3 regions of the Anoxybacillus sp. UARK-01 genome follow, and region 2 is predicted to be linked to each of the others. Evidence: a T-box and tRNA genes for the amino acid it is inferred to sense, from the RefSeq annotation. Region 2 holds a T-box; the other regions hold tRNA genes.
What was found. The T-box of region 2 lies ahead of serS (serine--tRNA ligase). A T-box ahead of a tRNA ligase gene usually reads a tRNA of that ligase, here a tRNA-Ser.

Region 1 (5,085 bases), on a different contig from region 2:
TATATAAGCTTCCTTCATGAAACAAATGAACCTCAAAATCTGTGGGATTTGTTGCTATCAACGAGCATCTCATCCTTTCACTATAGTTTTTTTATTTTGCCAATATTTCATTACGATCCTAATTGCTCCATGTTAAATGAAAGATGAAGCAGTTTGTTTTTTCTTCTGAACCAACATCTTCTTTTTTCCATTGTCCAACGCCATACACTGCTTCACTTATTGGCTTATCCATTAGTATTTATTTAATTAGATTCGACATTGATTTATAAATTCCTTGATAAAATGTGTTTATATTTTGTGACAATTCTCACCAGGAAATTTCATACAAAAAGAGGATGAAGGGATTCTCTTTTTCCCCTGCTTTTGCTTGTTCAATCATTGGATGTCCAAACAATATTATTTTTCAGGCTAAACCATTAGATTCGCGAACACTTTGTTGCTTTGCCACGCGTTTATGTGATGAAAGATAGGCTACAAACCTCTGTGCACACATTCGTCATATTCTTTTCTAGAGTCGCTTTGCTCAATCTTCAAGCTATATTTATTATGATTGACTGATAAACATTCCCTTATCTCGCGCAATTTCCAGCTATATGCCCTTTCTCTTATAGGATGGACACAATAAGGCATTTGCCACTCTCGGAGAACAAGCGGCTATATTATGAACAAAAGATTAAGATAAGAAGCTTTCAAAAATGGTACAAAGCTATGATTTGCAAATTGCTTGTTTGCGGCATATAATTTATAATAAATATCTAATGATAATTATTCTAAAAAAGGGGTGTACTATGAGTTACTCTGACTATCATCACCTGCCTCATGTCAAAGAACAAAACAAATCAAAACGAACATTATGGATTACCCTTTTCCTAACGCTGTTTTTTGCCCTTGTTGAAGTCATTGGCGGAGTTTTATCTAATTCGCTTGCACTTCTTTCTGATTCAGCTCATATGGCCTCAGATGTGCTGGCGCTCATTTTGAGTATGGTTGCTCTGTATCTCGCATCGCGGCAGCCCAATAAAACATTTACGTTTGGATATTTGCGATTTGAGATTATTGCTTCCTTTTTAAACGGATTGGCACTTGCAATGATCGCTATTGGCATCTTTATCGAAGGAATTCGACGGTTCATTCATCCTGAGCCTGTTCATTTTCAGCTGATGCTTACAATTGCTACAATTGGGCTGATCGTTAATCTTATCTTAACAATCGTCCTTAGCAGAAGCACAAAAGAAGAGGAAAATTTAAATGTGAAAAGCGCTTTATGGCATTTTATCGGCGATCTTTTGAGTTCAATCGGAGTTATCGCTTCAGCTATTATCATCTATTTCACGGAATTTGCCTTAATAGATCCATTGATTAGTATGATTATAGGAGGAATTATTTTTACAGGAGGAGCAAAAATCATCCGCGAATCGTACTTTATTCTTATGGATTCTGTTCCATCGCAGTTTGATCTTGAGCAAATACGCTCTGACATTAGCGGTATTAAAGGGGTAGAAGATGTACATGACATGCACATTTGGGCGATTTCTTCCGACCATTATTCCTTAACTGCTCACGTATTTATCAATGAACACATTCAGCCATTCTGTGTTATTTTAGCCATTAATGAAATGCTGGAAAGGAAATATAGAATTAAACATTCCACGATTCAAATTGAACATGCTTACTTTCATGATCATGGAGAGTACGGAGAAAAATTTCTTCGCCAAAAAAACAAAGCACCAAAAAAGCCGAGTAGCCCTAACGAATCATTTTGAGTTTAGGGAATATGAACATGAGTAGAAAAATTATGCCGACCTTTCTGTTTTTATGGTCGGCCTTTCTTTGTATTTATTATTCATTTACATTTGACATTTTGTCAAGTTAAAAATTCGGAATAATCAAAAACAGAAGTGCACAATATTATATAGATCAAGTTTTTTTATAAATGTTGCTCTCTAAATAATTGGAGGAACGAATATTTTTGAGGCGTATGATGTAACTTATTATGTTAACATAATAGAGTTATACCGTTTTTCCACGGTCGGTGATCGAGCATCATCTCTTCTCCCGTGTGTTTTGAAGATGACACTCGTTTTATCTTTAAATGATTTTATATAAAGTAAAAAACACTATGCTTTAGCACAGTGCTTTTTACTTATGACCCGTACGGGATTCGAACCCGTGTTACCGCCGTGAAAGGGCGGTGTCTTAACCACTTGACCAACGGGCCTTGCATTCAGCAGTGGCGGAGAAGGCGGGATTTGAACCCGCGCGCCGCAAAAACGCGACCTAACGGTTTAGCAAACCGTCCCCTTCAGCCACTTGGGTACTTCTCCAATGGCTCCGCAAGTAGGATTCGAACCTACGACCTACCGGTTAACAGCCGGTTGCTCTACCGCTGAGCTATTGCGGAATAGTGGATAAACACAAAAACTAACGAATCATTATTCGTATTTTTCTACTGCCTCTTCCTCTTCAAGACATTCGAAGAAGTACAATGCGTCGAGGCAACTCGCTGTTTGCTCAGAGGAGAAATGCTCGTCGCTGAGCGATTGCGGAATAGTAGATGAAAACAAAAGCTAACTGACCAATGTTATAGAAGAAATTCACAGAACACCTATAGATAGGCAGCACATGTCACCAAACTTTATGCAAAGAAAACGCTTTACAAAAAGAAAGATGGGCCTAAGTGGACTTGAACCACCGACCTCACGCTTATCAGGCGTGCGCTCTAACCAGCTGAGCTATAGGCCCGTATACAAGCGGGTGATGGGAATCGAACCCACGACATCAGCTTGGAAGGCTGAGGTTTTACCACTAAACTACACCCGCATAATTATCAAATTTTTTATTACAAATTTCTAGTGTCCCGATATACCATGCCTCTTCCTCTACCAGTTCATTCTAAGATGCTTTGTGCGTCGAGGCAACTCGTCGCCTATTCAATGATGTATCGCTCGTGGCTGAGGTTTTACCATTAAACTACATCCGCGCGACTATCAAATCTTTTATCACAAATGTCTTGGGATAATATGTATGGGGCGACTAGTGGGAATCGAACCCACGAATGCCAGAGCCACAATCTGGTGCGTTAACCACTTCGCCATAGCCGCCATTACTTTAATAAATCGATGCCGGCTGCAGGACTTGAACCCGCAACCTACTGATTACAAGTCAGTTGCTCTACCAATTGAGCTAAGCCGGCTTTATCTATAGAACTAACCATAAAAGCACATGTTCTGTGCCTCTTCCTCTTCAAGACATTTCAAGATGTCCAATGCGTCGAGGCAACTCGCAGTCATTTCACCGATGCTCCGCTCGTCTCTACCAATTGAGCTAAGCCGGCATTCATAAGATGCGTTGGATAAAATAAATGGTGGCTCGGGACGGAATCGAACCGCCGACACAAGGATTTTCAGTCCTTTGCTCTACCGACTGAGCTACCGAGCCATACATATTTTATGGCGGTCCCGACGGGACTCGAACCCGCGATCTCCTGCGTGACAGGCAGGCATGTTAACCACTACACTACGGGACCAACCGTTTTATTTGGTTGCGGGGGCAGGATTTGAACCTGCGACCTTCGGGTTATGAGCCCGACGAGCTACCAGGCTGCTCCACCCCGCGATGACAAAATTATATTTTTTTCAATCAATAGTATGTATGGTGGAGGATGACGGGATCGAACCGCCGACCCCTTGCTTGTAAGGCAAGTGCTCTCCCAGCTGAGCTAATCCTCCTAAAAGTGACCCGTACGGGATTCGAACCCGTGTTACCGCCGTGAAAGGGCGGTGTCTTAACCACTTGACCAACGGGCCATTACATGAAATAGTGGCGGAGAGCAAGGGATTCGAACCCTTGAGACGCTGTTAACGTCTACACGATTTCCAATCGTGCTCCTTCGACCACTCGGACAGCTCTCCAAAATGGCTCCGCAAGTAGGATTCGAACCTACGACCTACCGGTTAACAGCCGGTTGCTCTACCGCTGAGCTATTGCGGAATAGTGGATAAACACAAAAACTAACGAATCATTATTCGTATTTTTCTACTGCCTCTTCCTCTTCAAGACATTCGAAGAAGCACAATGCGTCGAGGCAACTCGCTGTTTGCTCAGAGAGGAAATGCTCGTCGCTGAGCGATTGCGGAATATGTTTAATATAAAGCCTAGCAACGTCCTGCTCTTGCAGGGGCGTTAGCCCCAACTACCATCGGCGCTGGAGAGCTTAACTTCCGTGTTCGGGATGGGAACGGGTGTGACCTCTCCGCCATCATCACTAGGCTTATTATTTCAAACAGACAAGTATTATTATAACGAGCATTTCGCCCATGTCAAGAACTTTTTGTTCTTTCAAAACTAGATAACAGATCAGAGAAGAAAGGATAGGCGGTGCTTTTCTTGATGTCTTGCTCCCCTTTTCGTATTGGTTAAGTCCTCGATCGATTAGTATCCGTCAGCTGCACGTGTCGCCACGCTTCCACCTCGGACCTATCTACCTCGTCATCTTCGAGGGATCTTACTTGCTTATGCAATGGGAAATCTCATCTTGAGGGGGGCTTCACGCTTAGATGCTTTCAGCGCTTATCCCTTCCGCACATAGCTACCCAGCGGTGCCCTTGGCAGGACAACTGGTACACCAGCGGTGCGTCCATCCCGGTCCTCTCGTACTAAGGACAGCTCCTCTCAAATTTCCTGCGCCCGCGACGGATAGGGACCGAACTGTCTCACGACGTTCTGAACCCAGCTCGCGTACCGCTTTAATGGGCGAACAGCCCAACCCTTGGGACCGACTACAGCCCCAGGATGCGATGAGCCGACATCGAGGTGCCAAACCTCCCCGTCGATGTGGACTCTTGGGGGAGATAAGCCTGTTATCCCCGGGGTAGCTTTTATCCGTTGAGCGATGGCCCTTCCATGCGGAACCACCGGATCACTAAGCCCGACTTTCGTCCCTGCTCGACTTGTAGGTCTCGCAGTCAAGCTCCCTTCTGCCTTTACACTCTTCGAATGATTTCCAACCATTCTGAGGGAACCTTTGGGCGCCTCCGTTACTCTTTGGGAGGCGACCGCCCCAGTCAAACTGCCCACCTGACACGG
Region 2 (5,085 bases):
CCGATAATTATCGGATGACTTCTTTATTTCCCATATAAGGACGCAACACTTTTGGAATTAAGACAGTGCCATCCTCTTGCTGATAATTTTCCAAAATAGCGGCCACTGTCCGGCCAATAGCTAAACCAGATCCATTAAGCGTATGAACGTGTTCAGGTTTCGCTTTTGGATCTCGGCGAAAACGAATATTAGCACGGCGCGCTTGGAATGACTCGAAGTTGCTGCAAGAAGAAATTTCTCGGTAAGTGCCGTAGCTTGGGAGCCAAACTTCGATATCATATTTTTTAGCCGCTGTAAATCCTAAATCACCTGTGCACATGCTCATTACACGATAAGGCAGTTCTAGCAACTGCAGCACCTTCTCAGCATGGCTCGTTAATTTTTCTAGCTCCGCATAAGAGTCCTCAGGCTTCACAAATTTTACAAGCTCCACTTTGTTAAATTGATGCTGGCGAATTAGTCCTCTTGTATCGCGGCCAGCTGAACCTGCCTCTGAACGGAAGCATGCACTATATGCCACATAGTTGAGCGGCAAGTCTTCTGCTGATAAAATTTCGTCGCGGTGCAGATTAGTCACAGGCACTTCTGCCGTAGGAATTAAAAAATAATCCTCGCTTTCAATTTGAAACGCATCCTCTTCAAATTTGGGCAATTGACCTGTTCCTGTCATGCTAGAACGATTTACAATATATGGAGGGAGCACTTCTTCATATCCATGCTCTTCTACATGCAGATCAAGCATGAAACTAATAAGCGCTCGCTCTAACCGAGCACCTAATCCTTTATAAAATACAAATCGGCTTCCTGTCACTTTCGCTGCACGCTCAAAATCCAAAATGCCAAGCTGATCAGCAATTTCCCAATGTGGCTTCGCTTCAAATGAAAACGCACGAGGTTCTCCCCATTTGCGGATTTCCACATTATCCTCTTCAGATTCCCCGATCGGCACAGATTCATGTGGAATATTCGGAATCGAAAGCAATAACATCTCTAACGTCTCTTCGACTTGTCGCAATTCATGATCCAACACTTTAATGCGATCGCCAACTTCACGCATTTCAGTGATCAAATGATCAGCATCTTGCTTTTCCCGCTTTAAAATAGCGATTTGTTGAGATACCTCGTTCCGTTTACTTTTTAGCTCCTCTGCTTTAGCAATGAGCTCCCTCCGCTTCTGATCAAGCTCTTCAAAACGAGTAAAATCCGTTAAATCTTCACCACGATGTTTCAGCTTTTCTTTCACTTCCGCTAAATTCGTGCGCAAAAATTTCAAATCTAACATCTCTTGTTCCTCCTTTTTTATTCCTAAAATAAAAAACTCTCGTCCCCTTATTAAACCAAGGGACGAGAGTAACCCGCGTTGCCACCCTAATTGAAGACAAAATGTCTTCCACTCAAATTGGTAACGGCTTGACACCGGAAATGCTTACTTGCGTTCAAGCGTTCGGCATTTCGCTCAAGGATGGATTCACAAGCGTTTCCCATCGGTTCGCACCACCCACCGATTCTCTGAAGAGAAACATTCCTGCTACTATTTCCTTTCATCACTTTAACGCTCATTCACTTTTAATAAAAATAATGTACTACAAGGTTCGGCAAGATGCAATGGTTTTATTCCATCGATTCTTTAACCATATTTATAAAATACTGTGTCATTCGATAATCTTCTGTTAATTCTGGATGGAAAGAGCATCCTAAAAATTGTCCCTGTCTCGCAGCGACTATTCGTCCCTCGTGCTTTGCTAAAATTTCTACCTCTTCTCCAACTTCAACAATATGTGGTGCACGAATAAAGACACCAACAAAATCATCAGCGACTCCAGTAATTGACAGTTCCGCTTCAAAGCTTTCCCGCTGACGGCCAAATGAATTCCGTTCAACAGTAATATCCATTAAACCAAGATGTGGTTCATCATATCCAACAATACGTTTAGCTAACATAATCAAGCCTGCGCACGTTCCAAAGATGGGTTTACCTTGTGCAGCAAACTCCTTTAACGGCATTATAAAACCGTATTGATCCATTAGCCGACGCATCGTCGTACTCTCGCCACCTGGAATAATAAGACCATCGATTTCTTGAAGCTGCTCCATTTTTTTGATGACAGCCGCTTCAGCTCCACACGATTCAATCGACTGAACGTGCTCTCGGACAGCTCCTTGCAAACCTAAAACACCAATTTTTATCATCTTAACCTTCTCCCTTGATTACCAGCCGCGTTCTTGCATGCGTTGTTCAGGTAATAACGACGAAATATCGATTCCTCTCATCGCCCCGCCTAACCCTTTAGAAAGATGAGCAATTAGTTCATAGTCTTCGTAATGAGTCGTTGCTTCAACAATCGCACGCGCATATTTCTCCGGATTCTCTGATTTGAAAATACCAGACCCTACAAATACGCCATCTGCTCCTAAGTACATCATTAAAGCAGCATCCGCAGGAGTCGCTACTCCACCCGCTGCGAAATTAACTACAGGTAACCGGCCTAATCGTTTAATCTCAAGCAGCACTTCAAACGGAGCGCCGAGATTTTTTGCTTCTGTCATCAACTCATCTTCACTCATGCTCACAACTTTACGCACTTGAGCATTCACTTTGCGCATATGGCGGACAGCTTCAACAATATTTCCTGTTCCCGGCTCTCCTTTTGTCCGCAGCATCGATGCGCCTTCAGCAATCCGACGAGCTGCCTCCCCTAAATCTCGACATCCGCACACAAATGGTACGGTAAATTGGCGTTTATCAATATGGAATTCTTCATCAGCAGGAGTCAAAACTTCACTTTCATCAATATAGTCTACCCCTAACGCTTCAAGAACTCTTGCCTCCACATAATGACCAATACGCGCTTTCGCCATTACCGGAATGGAAACAGCTTTCATTACTTCTTCCACTACAGTTGGATCTGCCATACGAGCAACACCGCCTGCAGCCCGGATATCAGCTGGCACGCGCTCCAATGCCATAACCGCTACAGCTCCAGCAGCTTCTGCGATTTTTGCTTGTTCAGCATTTACCACATCCATAATAACGCCGCCTTTTTGCATTTCCGCCATTCCGCGTTTGACACGCTCTGTACCTGTAATAGCCACTTGTGATTCCTCCTAATAACCTCATGTAATCGTATTTTTTCATGAAAAAAGAAAGAAAAGCGATAAGAAATAATTTAATTACATTTTCTTATTTTACCTCAATTTTTTTAAAAATCACAATAAAAAAAGTAAAAAGCTCCTCCTGCTTGAGGAGGAAGCTTTTTAAAACCAGCCTTTGACCGTCTTTGTCACACTTGTCCAAATATCGCTGAATAAACCGCCGATTCCTCTCATCATCAATACAAATCCATTTGCTTTTTCCACGCTTTGTTTAGCTACAACATCTACCTGTACGGCACTTTTCCCATTTGGTGTCAAATAATCATCATCATTAGCTCCCGTATACCGCACCGTCATGTATCCAACTTTTTCGCCTTTTTTGATCGGTGCTGTTAACTCTCCATCTTTATTGAGCTTTTTCTTGTCAAACACATATACTGGCTTATAGTTTTTGTCTTCCCCATTTTTTATGACAAGAGAAAGGGTTTTTTTCGTGACAACAGCTACTGATTTTTCCTTTCCCTTCGTTACAGGCAAAGTAGCGTCACCTTTTTGTTGATACCCTGCTGGATAAAGTTCTTTTAATGAATAGTTGCTGAACGCATAATCCAATAGCTTTCTCGTTTGCTCGAATCGAGCATTAATGGTCGATTTGCCATTGCTTTTTGCATTCATAACAACCGTAATAAAGCGAACACCGTTTTTCTCCGCCGTTCCTGTAAAGCAGTAGCCAGCAAAATCTGTATATCCTGTTTTCAATCCGTCTACTCCCTCATAGCCATAAACAAGACCTGGCAGCATCCAGTTCCAATTGTCCATTTTAATTTGGTCGTCTGTGCCTTCTCTAAATGTTTTTTTCGTTATGCTCGAGGTTTCTAACACTTCAGGATACTCTTTAAGTAAATGGTAAGCTAACGTAGCAACAGCACGAGCTGACATAACATTTTCTTCGCTTGCTTCTGTTCCTTGTGGATGAAATCCTTGTAAATCTTGATTGCTTAGTCCTGTCGCATTGACAAATTTATAACCTTGTAACCCCAGTTTTTTCGCTTTTTCATTCATCATTCTGACGAAGTTTTCCTCTGAACCGCCTACAATTTCAGCGATAGCAACTGCAGCGGCATTAGCAGAATAGATCGCCATTGCCTCATAAAGCTCACGAACGGTATACTTTCCATCTTTTCTTAGTGGAACATTAGATAGATCGCGATCTTGTGACAGACGGTATACATAATCACTTGGTGTATATTCTTGATCCCATTTCACACGTTTTTGTTTCACTGCTTCTAATAACAAATATTCTGTCATCATTTTTGTCATACTTGCGATTCCAAGAACGGTATCAATATTCTTTTGGTACAAAATTCTTCCTGATCCTGCATCAACAAGTATCGCCGCATCCGCTTCAATATTTATCGGATCCTGCGCCGCCTCCACTTTTTGATTCAATGGAAAAACCGTTGCTAGCAGGAACACTAAAACTAATCCTATTATTATACTTTTCTTTCTTTTCACTTTTACACCCTCCTTACACAAACGTTATTGTAACATACTCCTATACAAAAAAATAGACGGAGGAACCTTCCTCCGCTTCAAGCGATCGAAATGCAACTTGGCATACTAACATTTTCGCTTCTTCTTCGACTAAGCGACTATTTGATTTCGACAGTCAGGTGGCCAAACAACAACGTCTTCCAGATAAATGCATTGTTGCTCGTCTCTCTGTCACACTTTGGCGTGACGAAGGCAAGTCTATGACTTGCCTCTGACAGTCAAAAAATGGAGCGGCTTCTTTCCAATCGCGCTATAACTTTCATATAAAGCTTGTACACTGAAAAAACTACTAATGTTACATCAACAGGCAAATCATTATGAAATGGAATAGTTTGGAGCTTCTTTTGTGATTTGTACATCATGCGGATGGCTTTCCCGCAATCCTGCACCTGTCATGCGAATAAATTGTGACTTCTCGCGCAATTCTTCTAGATTTTT
Region 3 (4,512 bases), on a different contig from region 2:
TTACTCACCCGTCCGCCGCTAACCAAACAGAAGCAAGCTTCTATTCGGTCCGCTCGACTTGCATGTATTAGGCACGCCGCCAGCGTTCGTCCTGAGCCAGGATCAAACTCTCCAAAAGAAAGTTGATTGGCTATTATCTTATTTCGGTTGACCATACCGAAATTTTTCGATTAACGCTTCGTTTTGTTCAGTTTTCAAAGAACATTATTTGGAATGGAGCGGGTGATGGGAATCGAACCCACGACATCAGCTTGGAAGGCTGAGGTTTTACCACTAAACTACACCCGCATAATTATCAAATTTTTTATTACAAATTTCCAATACCCTAATATACCATGCCTCTTCCTCTACCAGCTTATTCTAAGATGCTTTGTGCGTCGAGGCAACTCGTCGCCTATTCAATGATGTATCGCTCGTGGCTGAGGTTTTACCACTAAACTACACCCGCATATTCGATTCAGATGGTCGGGAAGACAGGATTCGAACCTGCGACCCCATGGTCCCAAACCATGTGCTCTACCAAGCTGAGCTACTTCCCGCATGGCGCGCTCGAGAGGATTCGAACCCCTAACCTTCTGATCCGTAGTCAGATGCTCTATCCAATTGAGCTACGAGCGCAAAATATAGCTTTTTAATTATACCAAATTATCTTTTTAAAATCAAGCATGATTTTTATGCGGCCGAGAGGACTTGAACCTCCACGGGGTTGCCCCCACTAGGCCCTCAACCTAGCGCGTCTGCCATTCCGCCACGACCGCGCAAAACTTTATATGGTGCGGGTGGAGGGACTTGAACCCCCACGCCGTGAGGCGCCAGATCCTAAGTCTGGTGCGTCTGCCAATTCCGCCACACCCGCAAAAAGTGAGCCATGGAGGACTCGAACCTCCGACCCTCTGATTAAAAGTCAGATGCTCTACCTGCTGAGCTAATGGCTCATATGTAAACCTATAAACCAAATGGCTGGGCTAGCTGGATTCGAACCAGCGCATCACGGAGTCAAAGTCCGTTGCCTTACCGCTTGGCTATAGCCCATCAATTACTAATAACTTTCAGTCATGGCGGTCCCGACGGGACTCGAACCCGCGATCTCCTGCGTGACAGGCAGGCATGTTAACCACTACACTACGGGACCTTAATTTATTCGTCGACCAAAATGGAGGATGACGGGATCGAACCGCCGACCCCTTGCTTGTAAGGCAAGCGCTCTCCCAGCTGAGCTAATCCTCCTAAAGCGAGCAAAAAGGGAGGTGATGTCTTTAAACAATCCCCATCGCCTCCCGACATATAATAAACGATGACCCGTACGGGATTCGAACCCGTGTTACCGCCGTGAAAGGGCGGTGTCTTAACCACTTGACCAACGGGCCAGCACCATATATCAAAGTGGCGGAGAAGGCGGGATTTGAACCCGCGCGCCGCAAAAACGCGACCTAACGGTTTAGCAAACCGTCCCCTTCAGCCACTTGGGTACTTCTCCAATGGCTCCGCAAGTAGGATTCGAACCTACGACCTACCGGTTAACAGCCGGTTGCTCTACCGCTGAGCTATTGCGGAATAAACATAGCGCATCTCATGTAACGTCTTTTATTATAGCGATGGTTTTCTCTATTGTCAATGACTTTTTCGGATTCGTTTAGCTTCATCGCTTATCAGCGACGGCTTTTATAATTTAACATACAAATATTATAGATGTCAACACCATTTTTCCAAAATATTTTCGATCATTTTTAATCGGCCGGTACATTTTCCGCAAACATATCGTTGCAGGTCCATTCTTTTTTTTCTCTGATATGTCAAGCCACATTGCAAGCAAGCATACATATAAAACTTCCGCTGTGCTTGATGCTTTTGATGAGGCAGATGCCGACAATAGCGGGGCGCGCCTACTTGAAGAAGCAATTCTCGAAAGTCTCGATCCCGATGCCGGTATCCTTTTCCCTCTAAATGAAGATGATAATGGCATAACTCATGCTTAATAATCAAAATGAGCTCTTCTTCACCAAACGCTTCATAATATTTAGGATTCAGCTCAATATTGTGGGAATGCAATAAATATCGGCCGCCTGTCGTTCGTAAGCGCGGGTTAAACAAAGCTTGATGCTGAAATGGTTTGTTAAAACATTGCAAAGATATATTTTCAACCAGCTTCTGTAATTCATTTTGCTCCATTTTCTTTTCACCTTCTTTAGCACAGGACGACTTCTTAATACATAGATTATATACTACCTTTTTTCAAAATGGAGGTATTTCCTATGCCGACATGGTTAAAAAATCAAATGCGCCGAGCTTATTATGAGAAAAATCGCTATCAAATAAAATTATTAAACCAGTGCTGGTTTTTCTACCAAAAGAAAGAGGCTATTTCAAAAAAGCGTTAATACCACTTATTGATAAACTGGAGATGGTAACATTTGTATCAATATAGAGCTTATTTTGAACGGTGTCCAGACAACGCCGCTTCCCAGAACTATCAACGGAACTGAAAGCGGCGTTGTTCAGACTTCGTCAAGCGGATGCATGACGAAAAGCTAAATATATGGACTGGCTTTCTAATGGTGGAGTTCTCCCCCGTTGGAAGCTGGATTTCAAGCTTCCCTTATTTTGCGACAAAAACATAATGAAAGCTTTTCTATTGCTCCAATGGAAGCATCGATAACGAAATCCTCCCTTTGGAAACATCGACACTTTCCACCCAAACCTTGACCACTTCACCTACCGCTACTACGTCAAGCGGATGCTTTACATATCGCTTGCTTAGCTTAGAAATATGGACAAGCCCGTCTTGCTTTACTCCAATATCAACGAATGCCCCAAAATCGACAACATTGCGGACGGTTCCCTCCAGCTCCATTCCTTTTTGCAGATCTTCCATTTTTAAAATATCTTTTCGCAGTAACGGCTTAGGCAATTCATCACGTGGATCTCGCTCAGGACGGATTAAGGCATCGACAATATCCTTTAGTGTAAGCTCTCCGATACCAAGTGTTTCTGCTGTTTCCTTTATCGGAATGGACTGTAAAGCCCGGCGAAGAGCATCACTGCCGATATCATCTGCCGTAAATCCAATTCCTTGAAGCAATTTTTTTACCTCAGCATATCGTTCAGGATGAATAGGCGTTCTGTCTAATGGCTCATTCCCATCTACGATTCGCAGAAAACCGATACACTGCTCATACGTTTTGGCGCCAAGCCGTGGAATCGTTTTTAGCTCATTGCGGTTTTTGAACTTACCTTGTTCTTCTCTTCTTTTGACAATATTCTCAGAAACAGACTTAGATAGGCCTGATACATATTGCAAAAGAGAAACAGAAGCGGTATTGACATTTACTCCAACTTGGTTAACAACAGTCTCTACCACAAAGCCCAACGATTCTTCTAGTTTTTTTTGCGAAACATCGTGCTGATATTGGCCGACCCCGACCGATTTTGGGTCAATCTTTACAAGTTCGGCAAGAGGATCCTGAACACGCCGGGCAATGGAAACCGCGCTTCTTTCCTCTACTTGCAAATCAGGAAATTCTCTCCGCGCTAAATCCGAAGCAGAGTATACGCTTGCTCCTGCTTCATTAACAATTAAATAAAAAATCTCTTGTGGGAGCTGTTTCAACGTATCAGCTACAAATTGTTCTGTTTCCCTCGAGGCCGTCCCATTTCCAACCGCGACCATTTGTACACCATATTCCTGAATAATACGCAACATTTTTTCACGTGCTTCATCCATTTTCGATTGTGGAGGATGAGGATAGATCACATCAATCTTTAATAGCTTACCTGTTTCATCTACCACGGCCAGCTTGCAGCCTGTCCGATAGGCAGGATCCACTCCCAGTACTATTTTTCCTTTTAATGGAGGTTGAAGCAAAAGATTGCGCAAATTTTCTGCGAAAATGTGGATGGCTCTTTCCTCCGCTCGCTCTGTGAGTTCATTTCGTATATCCCGTTCAATGGACGGTTCAATCAAACGTTTATATCCATCTTCGATCGCTTCAATTATATAAAAAGCTGCTTTAGACTGTGCATTCACTATTGTTTGAGCTTTCATATACTCTATAATATCCGCAACAGGCGCCTGAATAGAAATGCGAAGCACATTTTCTTTTTCACCGCGATTTAACGCTAAAATTCGATGAGGAACAATTTTATGTACCGGTTCTTCGTACTGATAATACATTTCGTATACATTTTTTTCATCTTTCTCGACCTCTTTTGCAGTCGATACAATGATACCTTTGTTCCAAGTCTGTGTACGAATCCATTGGCGAATAGCAGCGTTATCAGAAATCTGTTCAGCGATAATATCCTTTGCTCCTTGAAGTGCGTCATCCACTGTGTACACTTCTTTTTCAGGATCCATGAATGCTGCTGCTTTTTCTTCTGGAAGCGGGCTCATGGGGCATGTAAACAGCCATTCTGCTAGAGGTTCAAGACCTTTTTCCTTTGCGATGGTCGCTTTCGTTCTTCTTTTTTGTCTGTACGGCCGGTACAAATCTTCTACTTCTTGCAGCTTTACCG

Region 1: it encodes a tRNA-Ser, which carries the amino acid that the T-box ahead of serS (serine--tRNA ligase) is inferred to sense. The anticodon was not compared.
Region 3: it encodes a tRNA-Ser, which carries the amino acid that the T-box ahead of serS (serine--tRNA ligase) is inferred to sense. The anticodon was not compared.

Annotation. Positions count from the first base shown of each region.
Region 1 covers NZ_NASY01000042.1:57-5,141, reverse strand. Annotated here, with positions in the region: gene glgB (1,4-alpha-glucan branching enzyme) at 1-73, opposite strand, end outside; gene B6A27_RS09770 (cation diffusion facilitator family transporter) at 789-1,763, shown strand; tRNA gene B6A27_RS09765 (tRNA-Glu) at 2,147-2,218, opposite strand; tRNA gene B6A27_RS09760 (tRNA-Ser) at 2,232-2,324, opposite strand; tRNA gene B6A27_RS09755 (tRNA-Asn) at 2,327-2,401, opposite strand; tRNA gene B6A27_RS09750 (tRNA-Ile) at 2,669-2,742, opposite strand; tRNA gene B6A27_RS09745 (tRNA-Gly) at 2,750-2,820, opposite strand; tRNA gene B6A27_RS09740 (tRNA-His) at 3,026-3,101, opposite strand; tRNA gene B6A27_RS09735 (tRNA-Thr) at 3,121-3,193, opposite strand; tRNA gene B6A27_RS09730 (tRNA-Phe) at 3,363-3,438, opposite strand; tRNA gene B6A27_RS09725 (tRNA-Asp) at 3,451-3,526, opposite strand; tRNA gene B6A27_RS09720 (tRNA-Met) at 3,539-3,615, opposite strand; tRNA gene B6A27_RS09715 (tRNA-Val) at 3,653-3,728, opposite strand; tRNA gene B6A27_RS09710 (tRNA-Glu) at 3,735-3,806, opposite strand; tRNA gene B6A27_RS09705 (tRNA-Ser) at 3,821-3,911, opposite strand; tRNA gene B6A27_RS09700 (tRNA-Asn) at 3,916-3,990, opposite strand; rRNA gene rrf (5S ribosomal RNA) at 4,153-4,269, opposite strand; partial or broken rRNA gene B6A27_RS09690 (23S ribosomal RNA) at 4,412-5,085, opposite strand, start outside.
Region 2 covers NZ_NASY01000015.1:8,650-13,734, forward strand. Annotated here, with positions in the region: gene serS (serine--tRNA ligase) at 8-1,282, opposite strand; T-box leader at 1,338-1,554, opposite strand; gene pdxT (pyridoxal 5'-phosphate synthase glutaminase subunit PdxT) at 1,612-2,190, opposite strand; gene pdxS (pyridoxal 5'-phosphate synthase lyase subunit PdxS) at 2,209-3,093, opposite strand; gene B6A27_RS01695 (serine hydrolase) at 3,256-4,608, opposite strand; gene guaB (IMP dehydrogenase) at 4,963-5,085, opposite strand, start outside.
Region 3 covers NZ_NASY01000058.1:27,088-31,599, reverse strand. Annotated here, with positions in the region: partial or broken rRNA gene B6A27_RS18225 (16S ribosomal RNA) at 1-118, opposite strand, end outside; tRNA gene B6A27_RS18220 (tRNA-Gly) at 215-288, opposite strand; tRNA gene B6A27_RS18215 (tRNA-Pro) at 463-539, opposite strand; tRNA gene B6A27_RS18210 (tRNA-Arg) at 542-618, opposite strand; tRNA gene B6A27_RS18205 (tRNA-Leu) at 676-758, opposite strand; tRNA gene B6A27_RS18200 (tRNA-Leu) at 772-856, opposite strand; tRNA gene B6A27_RS18195 (tRNA-Lys) at 863-935, opposite strand; tRNA gene B6A27_RS18190 (tRNA-Gln) at 958-1,032, opposite strand; tRNA gene B6A27_RS18185 (tRNA-Asp) at 1,057-1,132, opposite strand; tRNA gene B6A27_RS18180 (tRNA-Val) at 1,155-1,227, opposite strand; tRNA gene B6A27_RS18175 (tRNA-Glu) at 1,296-1,367, opposite strand; tRNA gene B6A27_RS18170 (tRNA-Ser) at 1,385-1,477, opposite strand; tRNA gene B6A27_RS18165 (tRNA-Asn) at 1,480-1,554, opposite strand; gene B6A27_RS18160 (SprT family protein) at 1,693-2,169, opposite strand; gene cmpA (cortex morphogenetic protein CmpA) at 2,253-2,378, shown strand; gene B6A27_RS18155 (Tex family protein) at 2,630-4,512, opposite strand, start outside.